Streptomyces ficellus: one gene and its partner. Each later gene encodes a partner of the first gene's protein in a complex. Links are inferred from orthologs where the notes say so. Each region holds a gene or a part of one and is shown on either strand. Other genes may lie near its edges. The genes, in order: rpsG and tig.

What was found.
Region 2: the proteins of rpsG (region 1) and tig are in contact, whole or in part, in a crystal structure (PDB 3GTY), measured with the Thermotoga maritima proteins. The link is inferred for Streptomyces ficellus from one-to-one orthologs. Residues at the interface, in WP_004081843.1 of Thermotoga maritima: Lys34, Lys52, Lys55, Glu59, Arg62, Gln63, Glu66, Asn67, Lys69, Val71, Arg95, Ala109, Lys110, Lys111, Gly112, Arg113, Pro114, Glu117, Glu121, Ile124, Ala125, Tyr127, Asn128, Asn129, Thr130, Gly131, Lys135, Asp139, Arg142, Met143; in WP_004081061.1 of Thermotoga maritima: Glu122, Val124, Val129, Leu130, Tyr133, Glu188, Gly259, Ile262, Tyr263, Glu266, Ser270, Glu273, Gln274, Glu277, Arg308, Gln311, Ile312, Ser315, Tyr316, Glu325, Arg329, Arg336, Leu363, Phe366, Trp367, Arg373, Leu377, Arg381, Leu384, Glu387.

What each region holds. Positions count from the first base shown.
Region 1 is NZ_CP034279.1:2,983,089-2,986,273, forward strand. Bases 315-3,185 are described here. They hold rpsG (30S ribosomal protein S7), read right to left. Parts: upstream 2,050-3,185; coding sequence 1,579-2,049; downstream 315-1,578. Other genes in these bases: fusA (elongation factor G), read right to left, coding at 315-1,540; rpsL (30S ribosomal protein S12), read right to left, coding at 2,052-2,423; EIZ62_RS12965 (Crp/Fnr family transcriptional regulator), read left to right, coding at 2,785-3,185. Also shown: more of fusA, read right to left, coding at 1-314.
Region 2 is NZ_CP034279.1:4,909,575-4,912,789, reverse strand. What follows is about bases 315-3,215. They hold tig (trigger factor), read right to left. Parts: upstream 2,509-3,215; coding sequence 1,120-2,508; downstream 315-1,119. Other genes in these bases: EIZ62_RS21945 (cupin domain-containing protein), read right to left, coding at 3,070-3,215; EIZ62_RS21965 (ATP-dependent Clp protease proteolytic subunit), read right to left, coding at 315-869. Also shown: EIZ62_RS21970 (ATP-dependent Clp protease proteolytic subunit), read right to left, coding at 1-205; more of EIZ62_RS21965, read right to left, coding at 252-314. UniProt on the Bacillus subtilis protein: Involved in protein export. Acts as a chaperone by maintaining the newly synthesized protein in an open conformation. Functions as a peptidyl-prolyl cis-trans isomerase.

The DNA of each region.
Region 1 (3,185 bases):
TCTGCTTCTTGTGGGTGTAGTCCACGCGCTCGACGGCCTTGCGGATCGTCTCGCGGTAGGCGACCTGCGGCTTGCCGACGTTCGCCTCGACCTTGAACTCGCGACGCATGCGGTCGACGAGGACGTCGAGGTGAAGCTCGCCCATACCACCGATGATGGTCTGGCCGGTCTCCTCGTCCGAGTGAACCTGGAAGGAGGGGTCCTCCTCCGCGAGACGCTGGATGGCGACACCCAGCTTCTCCTGGTCACCCTTGGACTTGGGCTCGATCGCGACCTGGATGACCGGCGCCGGGAAGTCCATGGACTCCAGGATCACCGGGTTCTTCTCGTCGCACAGCGTCTCACCGGTGGTGGTCTGCTTCAGGCCCATCACGGCGACGATGTCGCCGGCGCCCACCGAGTCGATCTCCTCACGCTTGTTCGCGTGCATCCGGTAGATCTTGCCGATGCGCTCCTTCTTGCCCTTGACGGAGTTCAGCACCGAGGTGCCGGCCTCCAGGCGACCCGAGTAGACCCGGATGAAGGTGAGCTTGCCGAGGTGCGGGTCGCTCGCGATCTTGAACGCGAGGGCCGACAGCGGCTCCGACTCGGACGGCTTGCGCTTGACGACCTCCTCCGGGTCCTTCACGCCGTGGCCCTCGATGGCCTCGACGTCCAGGGGGGAGGGGAGGTAGCGCACGACGGCGTCGAGCAGGGGCTGAACGCCCTTGTTCTTGAACGCGGTGCCGCAGAACACGGGGGTGACGGTGGTGTCGCCGCCCTTGCCGGACGCGATGGTGATACGACGGATCGCGGCGTACAGCTGCTCCTCGGTGGGCTCCTGGCCCTCCAGGTACAGCTCCATGATCTCTTCGTCGTTCTCCGCCACCGTCTCCAGCAGCTTGCCGCGCCACTCCTCGGCAGCCTCGGTGTGCGTGGCCGGAATGTCGACGACGTCGTACATCTCGCCCTTGGTGGCCTCGGCGGACCAGACAAGAGCCTTCATACGGACGAGGTCGACGACGCCCTGGAAGTTGGCCTCGGCACCGATCGGGAGCTGCATGACGATCGGGGTCGCGCCGAGGCGGTCCACGATCATGTCGACGCAGCGGTGGAACTCGGCGCCGGTGCGGTCGAGCTTGTTGACGAAGCAGATACGCGGAACGCCGTAGCGGTCCGCCTGACGCCACACGGTCTCGGACTGCGGCTCAACGCCGGCGACGCCGTCGAACACCGTCACCGCACCGTCGAGCACGCGGAGCGAACGCTCCACCTCGACCGTGAAGTCGACGTGGCCCGGGGTGTCGATGATGTTGATGGTGTGGTCAACGTCTTCCAGCGGCCAGTGGCAGGTCGTCGCGGCAGACGTGATCGTGATGCCGCGCTCCTGCTCCTGCTCCATCCAGTCCATCGTGGCAGCGCCGTCGTGGACTTCACCGATCTTGTACGAGACACCGGTGTAGAACAGGATCCGCTCGGTGGTGGTCGTCTTGCCCGCGTCGATGTGGGCCATGATCCCGATGTTGCGGACCTTGGCCAGGTCAAGCGAAGTGGTAGCCATAAGGCTTCAGTCTTCTCTCGGTCTCGATGTGGGTGCGACTACCAGCGGTAGTGCGCGAAGGCCTTGTTCGACTCGGCCATCTTGTGCGTGTCCTCACGCTTCTTGACCGAAGCACCGAGGCCGTTGGAGGCGTCGAGGAGCTCGTTCATGAGGCGCTCGGTCATGGTCTTCTCGCGACGGGCGCGGGAGTAACCCACGAGCCAGCGCAGCGCGAGCGTGGAGGCGCGACCGGGCTTGACCTCGATCGGCACCTGGTAGGTGGCGCCACCGACACGGCGGGACTTGACCTCGAGGGACGGCTTGACGTTCTCGAGGGCGCGCTTCAGCGTGATGACCGGGTCGTTGCCGGTCTTCTCGCGGAGGCCTTCCATGGCGCCGTAGACGATCCGCTCGGCGGTGGAGCGCTTGCCGTTCAGCAGGATCTTGTTGATGAGCGAGGTCACCAGAGGAGAGCCGTAGACCGGGTCGATGATGACCGGGCGCTTCGGGGCGGGGCCCTTACGAGGCATTCTTACTTCTCCTTCTTGGCGCCGTAGCGGCTGCGGGCCTGCTTGCGGTTCTTGACACCCTGGGTGTCGAGCGAGCCGCGGATGATCTTGTAACGAACACCCGGCAGGTCCTTCACACGGCCACCACGCACGAGCACGATGGAGTGCTCCTGCAGGTTGTGTCCCTCACCCGGGATGTAAGCCGTGACCTCGATCCCGCTGGTCAGACGCACACGCGCGACCTTACGCAGGGCCGAGTTCGGCTTCTTCGGGGTGGTCGTGAACACACGCGTGCAGACGCCGCGGCGCTGAGGGGAACCCTCGAGTGCGGGCGTCTTGTTCTTCTCGACCTTGTCCTGCCGGCCCTTCCGGACCAGCTGCTGGATCGTAGGCACTACTTCTCCGGTTTCTGTGTGCCGTGTAGTAAAGCTAACCTGGAACGTCGCCGACCCACGCGGTCGGGTGTGTCGAATACTGCGAACCTCCGCCGCAGGGCGGAAAGGGCGCAGATCACGGTGGCCGATACTCGACTCGTCATGCGGTTGAGGACACGCACACGAGCCCAGGCACACCCCAGGCACAAGGTCTGAGCGTACCTACCGCACGGACTTCGGTCAAAACAAATGCGGACGGCAGGGACACGCCGGATTCGATCATCCCGGAGAGGACCGTTCGTGGCGGGAACCGGCCATTCGGTCCCCCCGCGGACCGCGCCTTCAGTACGTTGATCGGTCCGCTCGACGAATCGGGGAACCCATGACGGCGGCGAACTTATCCGACGGAGCCGGAGCCGGGGCCGGGACCGGAGCCCGAGCCGCGCGTGCGGCCGGAGGCGGCGACCTCCGGGGCGGGGGCGGCGGCCTGGACGACCGGGTGCCCTTCCTCGCCCGCCTGGAGACGGCCGACCGGCAGGCGCTGCTGGCGCTCGGCCGGGAGCTGGCCTTCGCGCCCCGGATGGTGCTGCTCCACCAGCACGAGCCGTCGTCGCACGTGCTGTTCCTGGTGCGCGGCTGGACCAAGGTCACCGCGTCCGCCGCCAACGGCTACGAGGCGCTCCTCGCCCTGCGCGGGCCGGGCGACGTCGTCGGGGAGTCCGCCGCGCTGACCGGCCGCCCCCGCTCGGCGACCGTGACCGCGCTGGAGCCAGTACGGGCGGT
Region 2 (3,215 bases), 1.9 Mb from region 1 along the record:
GCGCCATGACGTCGTTGGCGGAGGCGTCGTCGATCTGCACGCCGAGGAAGATCACGCGCTCCTCGAAGAGCTTCGCGTACGGGTCGTACTCACGCACGCCCTGCGAGGTGCGCTCGACGAAGCGCGGGACGACGTACCGGTTGTCCACCTGCGGGCCGGTGTAGAGGCCGCTCGCGGAGAAGTTGCTCATGTGGGTGTTCACCATCCTGGTGGCGTTCGGCGGGGCTGGGAGGAAGGGGGCGGGTGCCGGCTCAGGCGCCGGTGCCGCCACCGCCCGGAACGCCCGCGGCGGCAGACATGATGTCGTCGATCAGGCCGTACTCCTTGGCCTCCTCGGCGGTGAACCAGCGGTCGCGGTCACCGTCGCGGATGATCGCCTCCACGGTCTGGCCGGAGTGGCGCGCGGTGATCTCGGCCATGCGCTTCTTCGTGCGGAGGAGGTACTCGGCCTGGATCTTGATGTCCGAGGCGGTGCCGCCGATGCCGGCGGAGCCCTGGTGCATCAGGATGTCGGTGTTCGGCAGCGCGAAGCGCTTGCCGGGGGTGCCGCCGGTGAGCAGGAACTGGCCCATCGAGGCCGCCATGCCCATACCGATGGTGACGACGTCGTTCGGGATGTACTGCATGGTGTCGTAGATGGCCATGCCGGCCGTCACCGAGCCACCCGGGCTGTTGATGTAGAGGTAGATGTCCTTGTCCGGGTCGGCGGCGAGGAGCAGCATCTGCGACGTGATCTTGTTGGCGATCTCGTCGTCGACCTGCTGGCCGAGGAAGATGATCCGCTCGCCGAGCAGCCGGTTGTAGACATGGTCGCCGAGGCCACCACCGATGGACGGCTCACCCGCGGCGTAAGGCATCAGATTCGTCACGTATCCACCTGCTCGTCTCTGACGGCTCCGGCCGTCTCAGCGTCGTACGTACTGGGGGCGAGTACTGGCCTGCCCTCGTATTCATGGACCCTAACGCGCAGGTCGGACAACACCATCCCGGTTCCCGAACTGTTCGCTCGGAGCGCAAGGTAGTTGGGCCCGCGGGGCTCCCGGGGCCCGTACGGCGACGGGCCCGATCGCACGCGGGTGCGGATCGGGCCCGTCGGACCGTTCATGCCGGGGCCGGGGCTCAGGCCTCGGGCTTGTCCTCGGCCTTGTCCTCGGTCTCCTCGGAGGAGGCGTCGACCGTCTCGGCGGTCTCGTCCTCGTCGTCGTCGAGCTCGACCGGCTCGCCGTTGGTGTCGACGACCTTGGCGGCCTCGACGACGACCGCGAGGGCCTTGCCGCGGGCGACCTCACCGACGAGCATCGGGACCTGGCCGCCCTCGACGACGGCCTTGGCGAACTGGTCGGGGCTCATGCCGGAGGAGGAGGCACGCCGCATGAGGTGCTCGGTGAGTTCCTCCTGGTTGACGTTGAGCTTCTCCTTGTTGACCAGCTCGTCCAGGATGAACTGGGTCTTGATGCCCTTGACGGCCTGCTCGCGGGTCTCGGCGTCGAACTCCTCGACCGTCTTGCCCTGGAGCTCCAGGTACTTCTCGATGGTCAGACCCATCTGGCCGAGCTGGTGGTGCTCGAGGTTGTGCTTGCGGGTGTTGACCTCGTCCTCGAGGAGCTTCTCGGGGATCGGCACCTCGGCCAGCTCGATCAGCTGGTCCAGGACGCGCTCCTGGGCCTGGGTGGCCTGGTCGTACTGCTTCATGTTCTCGAGGCGCTTGCGGCTGTCCGCCTTCAGCTCCTCGAGGGTGTCGAACTCGGACGCCATCTGGGCGAAGTCGTCGTCGAGCTCGGGGAGCTCACGGGCGGCGACCTGGGTGACCTTGACGGAGACCTCGGCCTCCTTGCCCTCGGCGGAGCCGCCCTTCAGCTCGGAGGTGAAGGTGGCCTCAGCCCCGGCCTCCAGGCCGGTCACGGCCTCGTCGATGCCGTCGAGGAGCTCACCGGAGCCGATGGTGTACTGCACGCCGCTCGCGACGCCGTCCGGGAGGACCTCGCCGTCGACCTTGGCCTCGAGGTCGATCGTCACGACGTCGCCCTCGGCGGCGGCGCGCTCGACCGGGTTGGTGGAGGCGAAGCGGTCGCGGAGCTGCTCCACGGACTTCTCGACGTCCTCGTCGGTGACCTCGACGGCGTCGACCGTGACCTCGATGCCGGAGTAGTCCGGGATCTCGATCGTCGGGCGGATGTCGACCTCGGCGGTGAAGGCCAGCAGCTCGCCGTCCTTCAGCTCGGTGATGTCGACCTCGGGCTGGCCCAGCGGGTTGACCTCGGCCTCGTTGACGGCCTCGGTGTAGAACTTCGGGAGGGCGTCGTTGACGGCCTCCTCCAGCACCGCACCACGGCCGAACCGCTGGTCGATGACACGAGCCGGGATCTTGCCCTTGCGGAAGCCCTTGACCGTGACCTGCTGGTTGATCTTCTTGTACGCCGCGTCGAGGCTGTCCTTGAGCTCCTCGAAGGGCACCTCAACAGTGAGCCGAACCCGGGTCGGGTTCAGGGTCTCAACGGCGCTCTTCACGGTTCGGTCTCCTTGGTGGCTGATTCTTGGATTCTGCCGATGCCGCTTGCGGGCGGTTCCGGCGGATTCGGCCCGGTCAGAGAGACACACGGGCACGCAGCTTGCATAGTAACCGCAAGCGGGTTGGCGCCCACAACGTGATCTTGGTTGCGCATGCGATCAGGCGCGTCTGGCGTGGTCGGGGTGGCGGGATTTGAACCCACGGCCTTCCGCTCCCAAAGCGGACGCGCTACCAAGCTGCGCCACACCCCGTCGGTGCGACACGTAGGGTACATGCCTCGCGCCGCTGCGTCGGCACCTTAATGGGGCGGCCCGTTTCAAGGGGTGTGCGACGACCCGGCCCGACCCGCTACGATGACGTTGCGTTCGTGCCGCGGCCTTGGGCCCGCGGTGCGTTGCCTGCGGGCGTAGCTCAATGGTAGAGCCCTAGTCTTCCAAACTAGCTACGCGGGTTCGATTCCCGTCGCCCGCTCCATCCGGCCGCGGCCCGGTGGGAGGACACCGTCCCCCGCCGGGCCGCGCGGCGTTTTCGGCGGCGACGCCTCGGCCCCTCCGTACGCCTCACCCCATCTGTGCCTTCACGTGCGCGATGACCTCGTCGAACTCCTTGGTGGGCGAGAAGTCCAGGTACTCGCAGTCCTCCAGGGCCTCGGGCGCGTGTCCGGGCTCCCAGTAGAAGGCCTGGCCGGCCTCGTAGATCCGGTCAC